Regions from separate parts of the Paenarthrobacter sp. C1 genome, predicted to be linked through region 1. Evidence: riboswitches for the same ligand, from Rfam matches in the RefSeq annotation. Region 1 holds a riboswitch; each other region holds the start of a gene.
The links. A riboswitch is a leader RNA that binds a small molecule or an ion and turns the genes downstream of it on or off. The one in region 1 is predicted to bind thiamine pyrophosphate.

Region 1 (3,272 bases):
TGGAACAACCCGGCTTCCCCCCGCCCCGGAATCTGGAGCCCCGCAGCCGGCGCCAGGTGAACCACGGGCTTGCCTGCCCGGCCCAGGTAGAGGCCGCCGTCCTGTTCGGCCACGACCACAAGGCCCAAAGCACGCTGGTAGTAGTCACTCATGACTTTCATGTCGCCGACCTTGAGCATGACAGTGCCCATGGCGAGGTCGGCAGGAAGAAGGTCCTGTGCGGATGATGTGGACATGTGAAGCTCCCGGTGTTGAAGTGTCCGCCTTTCGGCAGGTTCTACTTCTCTAAATTACTTGAAGCTTCAATTTATTCCCAACCATTTGACGCTCATCCCATGAGTTCACCGCGAAGGACCACGTGCTTGAGCCCGGATACCGTCCGTAGGTCGTGCCGGGGATCGTCATGGCAGAGAACGACGTCGGCACTGGCGCCTTCGCTGATGGCGTCGGCTCCCAGCCACTTCCGGGCGCCCCACGCAGCGGCATCCAGGACCGCGGCGGGCGGCAGGCCGGCGTCGTGCAGTTCATGCATTTCGTCCGCGATGCGGCCGTGCTTGATCACGCTGCCCGCATCCGTTCCCGCGTAGACCGCCACCCCGGCCTCGAAAGCCTCAAGGACCCGCTCACGCCGGCGCTGCCACAACCGCGTCATGTGGTCCGCGTACCCGGGGAACTTTGGCGCCGCCTGGGCGGCGATCTCCGGAAAGGTCGCAATGTTCACCAACGTGGGAACGATCGGCACTGACTGCTCCACCAGCCGTGGGATGTGCCGGGGCAGAAGGCCAGTGGCATGTTCGATGCAGTCGATGTTGGCATCCAGCATGTCGTCGATTGTGTCCTCCGCAAAGCAGTGCGCCGTGACCCTGGCACCTTCCTCGTGGGCGGCAGCTACGGCGTCCTTGACCAGCTTTGCCGGAAAAGAGGGCGCCAGGTCGCCAATGCCCCGGTCGATCCAGTCGCCTACGAGCTTCACCCAACCGTCGCCGTCGCGGGCCTCCTTACGGACGGTCTCCACCAGCTGTTCCGGTTCAATCTCATGGCCCAATCCGCGCAGGTACCGACGGCTTCGGGCGATGTGGCGGCCGGACCTGATAATGCGGGGCAAGTCCGTCCGCTGCTGCACCCAACGTGTGTCGCTGGGAGATCCGCAGTCGCGGATCAGCAGGGTTCCCGAAGCGAGGTCGGCCTGGGCCTGCGCGAGGGTGGTGGCGTCGTCCACGGCCCCACCGGCGCCCAATCCGATATGGCAGTGGGCATCCACGAAACCCGGCAGGACCCAACCGTCCAGTACCTTGTCGGGAGGGGACGACGGTTTTTCAAACGTCAGCGCTCCCCCAACAGACCACATTCCTTGGCGCACGTCATCTGCTGCCACGAGCACGGGTCCGCTGAATTCAATGATGTTGGCCATGGCAAAAGCCTAATCCGCAGCGGGGCGGCAGGCTTCGGCGGACTGATGTGACTGGGCGCCCCCTGCCAGCTGTGGTAGCTTCGTCTACGACCACACGGGGGCCCTTGCAGGGGCTGAGATCGGGCTGAGGCAGCCTGCGACCGTTGAACCTGTCCGGGTAATGCCGGCGAAGGAAGTGAGTAATCCTTTGAGCACCACCAAAACACAGCACAGCCCTGCCCAAAGCGAGTCCAGCCCTGCCCAAAACGAGCCTGTTACGCAGTCCCTGAGGTCCCATTCGCTGGCATGGCTTGAAGACCATGATGCCGGAATCCGCGTCCCCGTCACGGAAATCGCGCTGGAGCCCTCCCCCAATGGCCAAGCCAACGCACCACTGCAGGTGTACCGGACGGCAGGCCCGGGCAGCGATCCGGTCGTGGGCCTGGAACCGTTCCGGGCCGCATGGATCGAGTCCCGCGGCGACACTGAGGCCTATTCCGGCCGCGAACGGAACCTGCTCGACGACGGCAAGTCGGCTGTTCGCCGCGGGGCCGCCTCAGCCGAGTGGAAGGGCGCGCAACCGGTGCCTCGGCGCGCCGTCGAGGGTAAGACCGTCACCCAGATGCACTACGCACGGCAAGGCCAGGTAACGCCTGAGATGCGTTTCGTGGCGCTGCGCGAGAATTGCGATGTCGAACTGGTCCGCAGCGAAGTCGCCGCCGGCCGCGCGATCATTCCCAACAACATCAACCACCCCGAATCCGAGCCCATGATTATCGGCAAGGCCTTCCTGGTGAAGATCAACGCCAACATCGGCAATTCGGCCGTCACCAGTTCAATTGCCGAAGAAGTGGACAAGCTTCAGTGGGCTACGCAGTGGGGCGCGGACACCGTCATGGACTTGTCAACCGGCGACGACATCCACACCACCCGCGAGTGGCTGATCCGCAACTCCCCTGTTCCGATCGGCACCGTTCCCATCTACCAGGCGCTGGAAAAGGTCAATGGAGAAGCCAACAAGCTCACGTGGGAAATCTTCCGTGACACAGTGATCGAACAGTGCGAGCAAGGCGTGGACTACATGACGATCCATGCCGGTGTACTGCTCAGGTACGTACCGCTGACCGCCAACCGCGTGACAGGCATAGTTTCCCGTGGCGGGTCCATCATGGCGGGGTGGTGCCTGGCCCACCACCAGGAGAACTTCCTGTACACGCACTTCGACGAGTTGTGCGAAATTTTTGCCAAGTACGACGTCGCGTTTTCCCTCGGCGACGGCCTGCGTCCCGGCGCTACCGCTGACGCCAACGACGCCGCACAATTCGCGGAACTGGACACCCTGGCCGAACTCACACAGCGCGCCTGGGAATTCGACGTGCAGGTGATGGTGGAAGGTCCCGGGCATATCCCGTTCCACCTGGTCCGCGAAAATGTGGAACGGCAGCAGGAACTCTGCAAAGGGGCACCGTTCTACACCCTGGGTCCGCTGGTCACCGACGTCGCCCCCGGCTACGACCACATCACCTCAGCCATCGGTGCCACGGAGATCGCCCGCTACGGTACGGCCATGCTCTGCTACGTCACGCCCAAGGAACACCTGGGCCTACCCAACAAAGACGATGTCAAAACAGGGGTGATCACGTATAAGATCGCGGCGCACGCGGCGGACCTTGCCAAGGGGCACCCCGGCGCACATGAGCGCGACGACGCACTTTCCAAGGCGCGCTTCGAGTTCCGGTGGAGGGACCAGTTTGCCCTCTCCCTCGATCCTGTGACGGCCGAGTCGTTCCACGATGAAACGCTGCCGGCCGAACCCGCCAAAACGGCGCACTTCTGCTCAATGTGCGGGCCCAAGTTCTGTTCCATGCGCATCAGCCAGGAC
Region 2 (3,272 bases), 370 kb from region 1:
TCGGCGGGCACCTGGCGGACGGCGCCGTTGAGTTTGATGTTCATACTGTTTCCTTGCTGTGGAGTTGAGGACAACGCGGGGTTGCACTGAAACGGTCGGGCCGGAAGATGGACCAGCGGGGATCAGGGGAACCATTGAGCAGCTTCCCCACGATCATGGCGGCCACGGGGGTCAGGAGGACGCCATGCCGGAAGAACCCAGTGGCCACCACCAGGCCTGCGATGTCCCCGCTTGAACCGGCTACGCGGCCCAGCAACGGAGCGTTATCCGGAGTCCCTGGCCTGGCACGCGCAGTTGCTTCCAGGAGTTCAAGTTCGGCCACCGCGGGAACCAGTACCTGGGCGTCCCGAAGGAGCTGGTACACCCCGCCGGCAGAGACTGCGTTGGAGGCCGCCGACAAGCCGTCCTCCCGTTGGGTAGCTCCGATGACTACGGTTCCGTCGTCCCTGGGAACGATGTAAACGGGCACCCCGCGGACCATGCCACGAACAGTGGCAGTGAGCAGCGGTTGGAGGTGCGCGGGGACCCGAAGCCTGAGGATGTCCCCGTAGACCGGCCTGACCGGAAGTTCAAGACCCTCAGGAAGGCCGGCGAGCACGGGGGCGCCCAGCCCGTTGGCCACCACGGTTTCGCCGGCCATGACGGATTTGCCGGATTCGAGCTCCACTCCGGCTACCTGGTCCCCGTCCCACAACAGGCCGTGCGCGGACTCTGCAACGGCAAATCCTTCCCTGGCGCCGCCTACCCACGTGCCATCGCCGGATGAATGCGCGGCCAGCCCTGCCATGAGGCACTCCGCCAGCTTCCGTGGATCCACCTGGTGATCGGCGGGGATATCAAAGGCACAGGAAATTTGCGGGCTAAGGAGCGGTTCGCGTTCCCTGGCGGTCCGCAACGGCAACGGTTCGACCCCCAGGCCCGCCGCGAGCTGGACGGTGCGAAGGTCTGCGAGCGCCCGGCGGTCGGCGGCATCGGCACCCACGGCGAGGGTCGGCGTCGTGCGGTATCCGGTATCTTCCACAGGCCGGTGAAGGCCGCCGGCAAACGAAGGCCACAACCGGGATGACTCGAGCATGAGCTCCAGGAGGTCTTCTTCCTGGTAGTGCAGCTCGCTCACGGGCGCCAACATTCCGGCAGCAGCAAATGTCGCACCGGTGGCGGGTGCCGGATCGATGAGTGCTACGGAGCGGCCCAGCTTCCGAGCCTGGTGGGCGATGCCCAGTCCGATGACGCCTCCGCCGATAACGGCAACATCCGCGTGAATGGCTTCTGCCATCTGTTTCCTTCCCTACGCCGGTACTAGCCGGATCAGGTCAAGCGGTCGGCTCTGAAGCCCTCTCAGCCGGACGGTCATAAAGACGTAGGTCACGGCTCCCGCAGTACGTGCCCAGTTTAGAGGAACTACTGTGGATTCCATGACCCAGCACTCTGCCCTCGCCAGCGCCCGCCTCTACCTGTGCACTGATGCGCGCAAGCGCCAAGGCGATTTCGAAGACTTTGCCGACGCCGCGTTCCAGGGCGGGGTGGACATCATCCAACTCCGTGACAAGACGATCGAAGCGGCCGAGGAATTGGAATTGCTGGCGATCCTGCGTGGCGTCGCAGAACGGCACGGGCGGCTCTGGGCGGTCAACGACCGGGCCGATATTGCCAGTGTTTCCGGGGCTCCGGTGTTCCATGTGGGCCAGAAGGACCTCCCGCTGGAGATTGCCCGCACCTTCCTTCCCCGCCCTGCTTCGATTGGTCTCTCCACCCATACACCTGAGCAGGTAAATGCCGCGATCACGGCTTCGCCGGGCGAGCCTGGGCTGGACTATTTCTGCGTTGGTCCCGTCTGGGCGACCCCCACCAAACCCGGCCGTGAGGCGGTGGGAACCGGCTTGGTCACATATGCCGCGGAAGCGATCAGGCGCGCGGAGGAGACCACCGGAGGCGCCGTGGAGGTGCCGTGGTTTGCGATCGGCGGAATCGATCTCGGCAATGTCGAGCAGGTGCTCGCTGCAGGCGCCAGCCGTATCGTCGTCGTTCGCGCCATTACCGAGGCGGAAGATCCGACGGCGGCAGCCAAGTCGCTGCTCGAAGCCCTGGACGCCGCCGCGTAACGGTTCTCCACACAACAGTCCCAGGCACGCAGACCGTCGGGGTATCGGCAGGTTGTGGCGACAGGGTGAGTCGGGGCTTGCAGATGCCGCAGCCCACCCACCGGATCGGATCAGATTCAGGTGAGCCGATCGCGGTACTGGCGCATCTTGCTCCGCGCCCCGCACGTGTTCATGTCGCACCAGGTCCGGGTCCTGGACCGTGAACTGTCGTAGAACACCCACCTGCACGCTTCCGACGCGCAGGTCCTGAGCCGCTGCCCCGAGCCGGTCAAGCCGTGGAGCAGGAGCGCCCCGACCGCTGCTCCCGACGGCGAGACCGGCAGGCCGGCCGACGGGGTCAGCGCGAGCCGCCCGTCGTCGTCGACGTGGGGGCCTGCCCAGTGCTCCTGAGCGAGCTGGTTCAGGGCGGATCGCGCTGCCGTGTCGGTACGGTCGGCCAGGAACGCGCGCATGACCTCGCGGGCGTCGCGCAACGAGATGAGATGCTCGAGCGTGGGCTCGCCGCCCCATCCATGCCGGACCAGCCACTCCCGCCCGTCACGGATGGTCGCCAGCGCGTCGGTGCCGTGCAGCAGTGTGGCGCTGTTGCAAAACTCCACGACGACACGCAGCTCCTCGGGCACGGCGGACTGCACGGCGTTCACGCGCTCAGCAGACTGAGGAGTTCGCCGGGCCGATCCTCCGGCACCATGTGCCCGGCTCCCTCGATGATCGAGAACCGCGCGTGATCCGGAAGTGCCGTGACGAGCCGATGGGCGTAGTCGACACCCAGCCACGCATCTTCCGAGCCCCAGACCACGTGGATCGGGATGTCCAACAGCCGGAGTCGATCCTGTAGCTCGTCGGTGTTCTCCTCGCCGCCTTGGGTGTACTGCCGGTAGAACGCCCGTGCCCCTTCCGCACCCGCCCACTGGCCCGTGTACGAAGCCAGGGCGTCTGCACGCAGACCCACGTGACTGCCGGACCGGATCTTGGCGTCGATCAGGGCAGCGCTAGCCCAGTCGGGGAGCGCCTCGAAGGCCTCGGGGTGCTGGTGGACGGTTTGGAAGAACCCGCCGGCGCCCCAACCACTCACCGTCGCGGCATCGATGAGCGTGAGCGACTCGAAGTTCACGTCGTGCAGGAGCGTCGCCCGCAGCGCGACCGCGCCGCCGACGTCGTGCGCCACGA
Region 3 (3,272 bases), 290 kb from region 1:
CCGTGACTTGCATCACGAGGTGTAACGGACTCTCCCGGCACCGTGCCCATACAGCCTACAGGGTTTGGCGGCGATTAACGTGATCACGCCCGCGACGCGCGGGACAAGCCATGCTTTTCATCCCGGTTCAGTCCCGATTCAACAGGCCGGGCCACCCTGGGCGTAGAGCCGCGGAGCATCAAAGAACGCCGTCTCGTAGCGGCAGGACTGCCTGAAAGCCTCAAGCATCTCCGCACGTTCACGCCCGGAAGCGGCAACGGCCGCCGCGTCTGTGAAGTTGATCGCCATCCTTGTGGCGGAGGCAAAGTCCTCGTCGGCGTACGTCCGCAGCCAGTCCGCATAGGGATGCCCGCCGGAGGCCCCGGCATCGACGAACGCGGCGTGGAGCTTTTGACCCACTTCCGCATACAACCAGTAGCAGGGCAGGATCGCCGCGAGGACCACCGCATAGCTGCCGGATGCCGACGTTGCCAGCAGATGGTCCACATAGGCTTTGGTGACCGGTCCAGTGACGCCCGAAGCCTCACGGGAGCTCAACCAGTTCCTGTGCAGTTCCGATTCAACTTCCAGGCACTGCCGTGAGCTCTTGGCCCAGAACAGCTGTTCTTCCTCGGTGGGCGCCAACGCACCTGCACGGGCAAGGACCCTGGAATAGCCATTGAGATAGATGGCGTCCTGCGCAAGGTAGTAGCTGAACGCCGGCTCCGGCAAATGCCCCGACTGCAGTTCCTGGATGAAGTTGAGGCCGTGGATTTTTTCAAGCTCCGGGATGGCTTCCTTCCACAAAGTGGCAGCAAATCCGCCAGGCTGGAGGACGCGCTGGTGGTGGAAGTGGTCCACAGGCCCGTTGCCCCGGCCCACTTCCAGCTCCCCTGCGCTCCTCAGGGCCTGGAGCAGCCACGGTTTCGCTTCGCGCAGTGAGGCCTCCCAGTCGCCCGTGCGCGCCTGGACGGTAGCCAAGGCGGACGACAACGAGCATCCAGTGCCATGGCTGTTCCGGGTCGCAATCCTTGGACCTGCCACTTCGATGACGTCCTGCCGCAACAGCCCGCTGGTGTTGATCAAGGCATCGGGGCATTCCGAGCCGGCCAGATGACCGCCCTTGACCAAGACCGTGTTTCCGCACTCAGCTGCCAGTCGCTTGCCCTGCTCCAATGCCGATGCCCAATCAGCAGCCTCGGTTTCCCCCAGCAAAATGGCAAGCTCGGGCAGGTTCGGCGTGATCAGGTCCGCCAATGGAAGCAGGGAACGAAGGGCCTCCCCTGCGGATTCGGTCAGCAGGCGGTCACCGCTGGTGGCCACCATCACGGGATCAAGAACCACGACGGCGGGGCGCACCGATTCGAGCCAACTGCGCACCTCGTCAATAACAGCCGCGTCGCCGAGCATCCCGATCTTCACCGCGTCGATGACGATATCGGTACTGACGGCGTCCAGTTGCTGGCGCAGGAACTCCACGGGTGGTACGTGCACACCGCTGACACCCAGGGTGTTCTGGGCCGTCAAAGCCGTAATGGCAGCCATGCCATATCCACCGTGGGCGGCGATGCTCTTCAAATCAGCCTGGATTCCGGCTCCTCCGGACGGGTCGGAGCCCGCGATGCTAAGTACCCGGGGGGTTCGTCTGCGGTCCTCCGCCAGCGGATAAACAGCGGAAGATGACAATGCGGCCATGAGGACATCCCTTCGCCGGTGCTAACCGGACAGGTTCAACGGGTTTGGATCTCAGCCTGGCCCATCGCCTGGCACCCCGTGTCAGTCCCCCAGCCTAGCGCACCGGCAGACAGCAAAAGGCCCCGCAATTGCCGCTGGTAGCGGAACTGCGGGGCCTTGGTGCGGTCACAAACGGTTAGAGTTCGGAGGCCGGTACGCCGACGCCCAGGATGATGGGTTCGTCCGGGGCCGCTTTCCTGACCGGCTCCGCAGGCGCCTTGGACTCGTGCGCCGATCCCTTCGCGGCCGTAGCGGTCACGTCGTGGTGCTCAACACTGGTCTCGTTGGCCGCGCCTTGGGCCCTGCTTGCACTGCGGTTCCGGCGGCTACGACGACCCCGCGATGCTGAGGGGGCTTCGTCGGCGGCCGGAGCCGGAGCTTCAGTCGTCGGGGTGTTCGCAGCCTTCGGGGCTTCGACAGCTTCCTTGGCTTTCTGGTCCTCAGGCGACGGTGCCGCGCCAAGGTGCGAGAAAGCTTCGGCCAGGCGGTCCAGGCTCATGGCCGGCCGGGCTGCCTGCGGCTCATCGTGGTGTTCAACGAAAGGCAAGGCAACCTCTTCGCCGCCAAAACGCAGCACTGGAGTGGCCCGGCCTTCGCGGACAGCGGCGTCGTGTGCCGCGGCTTCCTGGGCCGTCGGGGCAGCGGAGACTGAACCGGCGTCGGGACCATGCTCCCCGGCCGCCCGGGTTTGCTCCTCTGCCTTGTGGAGCTCGTCATCGTGAAGGTGGGCGGCATGCGCGGCCGCTGCAATCGTCGCCAGTGCAGCCCGGGTTGCTTCGGCCTTTGCCTGACGGGCAGGGTCCTGGGCTTCCGGGTGTGCTGCCGGTGCCGCAACAGGGGCGGACGGCGTCGAATGGACCTGGGCCGGTGCTTCGACCGTTCCCTGGGCGCCGCCCTTGCCGCGGCGACGCTTGCGCTCGGTGCGGGCCGTGGACTGCTGTGCCTCGGTGTGCGGACGGTGCTGCTCGGCTGCCACGGTGTTGGCGCGGCGGTGCTCCACGGGCTCGTCATGCGTCACGACACCGCGGCCTGCGCAGTGCTCGCACTGCTCACCGAAGACTTCAAGGAGACCGGTGCCCATGCGCTTGCGGGTCATCTGGACAAGGCCCAGTGACGTTACTTCAGCAACCTGGTGCTTGGTACGGTCGCGGCCCAGGCACTCCACCATGCGGCGGAGAACGAGGTCGCGGTTGGATTCCAGGACCATGTCGATGAAGTCGATGACGATGATGCCGCCGATGTCACGCAGGCGAAGCTGGCGAACGACTTCCTCGGCAGCTTCAAGGTTGTTCTTGGTAACTGTCTCTTCCAGGTTTCCACCACTGCCGGTGAACTTACCTGTGTTGACGTCCACCACCGTCATGGCTTCGGTGCGGTCAATGACCAGCGAGCCACCGGACGGCAGGAAGACCTTGCGTTCCAGAGCCTTGTGGATCTGCTCATCGATGCGCCAGGCAGCGAAGATGTCTTGATCCTTGGTCCATTTTTCAAGGCGGCCCACGAGGTCGGGGGCAACATAGGTTACATAAGCCTCGATGGTGTCCCAGGCGTCGTCACCG

Region 2: another riboswitch for thiamine pyrophosphate. It lies ahead of thiO (glycine oxidase ThiO); the one in region 1 lies ahead of thiC (phosphomethylpyrimidine synthase ThiC).
Region 3: another riboswitch for thiamine pyrophosphate. It lies ahead of thiD (bifunctional hydroxymethylpyrimidine kinase/phosphomethylpyrimidine kinase); the one in region 1 lies ahead of thiC (phosphomethylpyrimidine synthase ThiC).

What each region holds. Positions count from the first base shown of each region.
Region 1 is NZ_CP186052.1:2,892,533-2,895,804, forward strand. It holds gene ACNAOU_RS13585 (VOC family protein) at 1-236, opposite strand, end outside; gene ACNAOU_RS13590 (amidohydrolase family protein) at 329-1,411, opposite strand; TPP riboswitch at 1,496-1,603, shown strand; gene thiC (phosphomethylpyrimidine synthase ThiC) at 1,599-3,272, shown strand, end outside.
Region 2 is NZ_CP186052.1:3,260,526-3,263,797, forward strand. It holds gene thiS (sulfur carrier protein ThiS) at 1-44, opposite strand, end outside; gene thiO (glycine oxidase ThiO) at 41-1,276, opposite strand; TPP riboswitch at 1,269-1,388, opposite strand; gene thiE (thiamine phosphate synthase) at 1,416-2,102, shown strand; gene ACNAOU_RS15225 (CGNR zinc finger domain-containing protein) at 2,219-2,746, opposite strand; gene ACNAOU_RS15230 (alpha/beta fold hydrolase) at 2,743-3,272, opposite strand, start outside.
Region 3 is NZ_CP186052.1:2,601,384-2,604,655, forward strand. It holds gene thiD (bifunctional hydroxymethylpyrimidine kinase/phosphomethylpyrimidine kinase) at 139-1,674, opposite strand; TPP riboswitch at 1,665-1,763, opposite strand; gene ACNAOU_RS12170 (Rne/Rng family ribonuclease) at 1,850-3,272, opposite strand, start outside.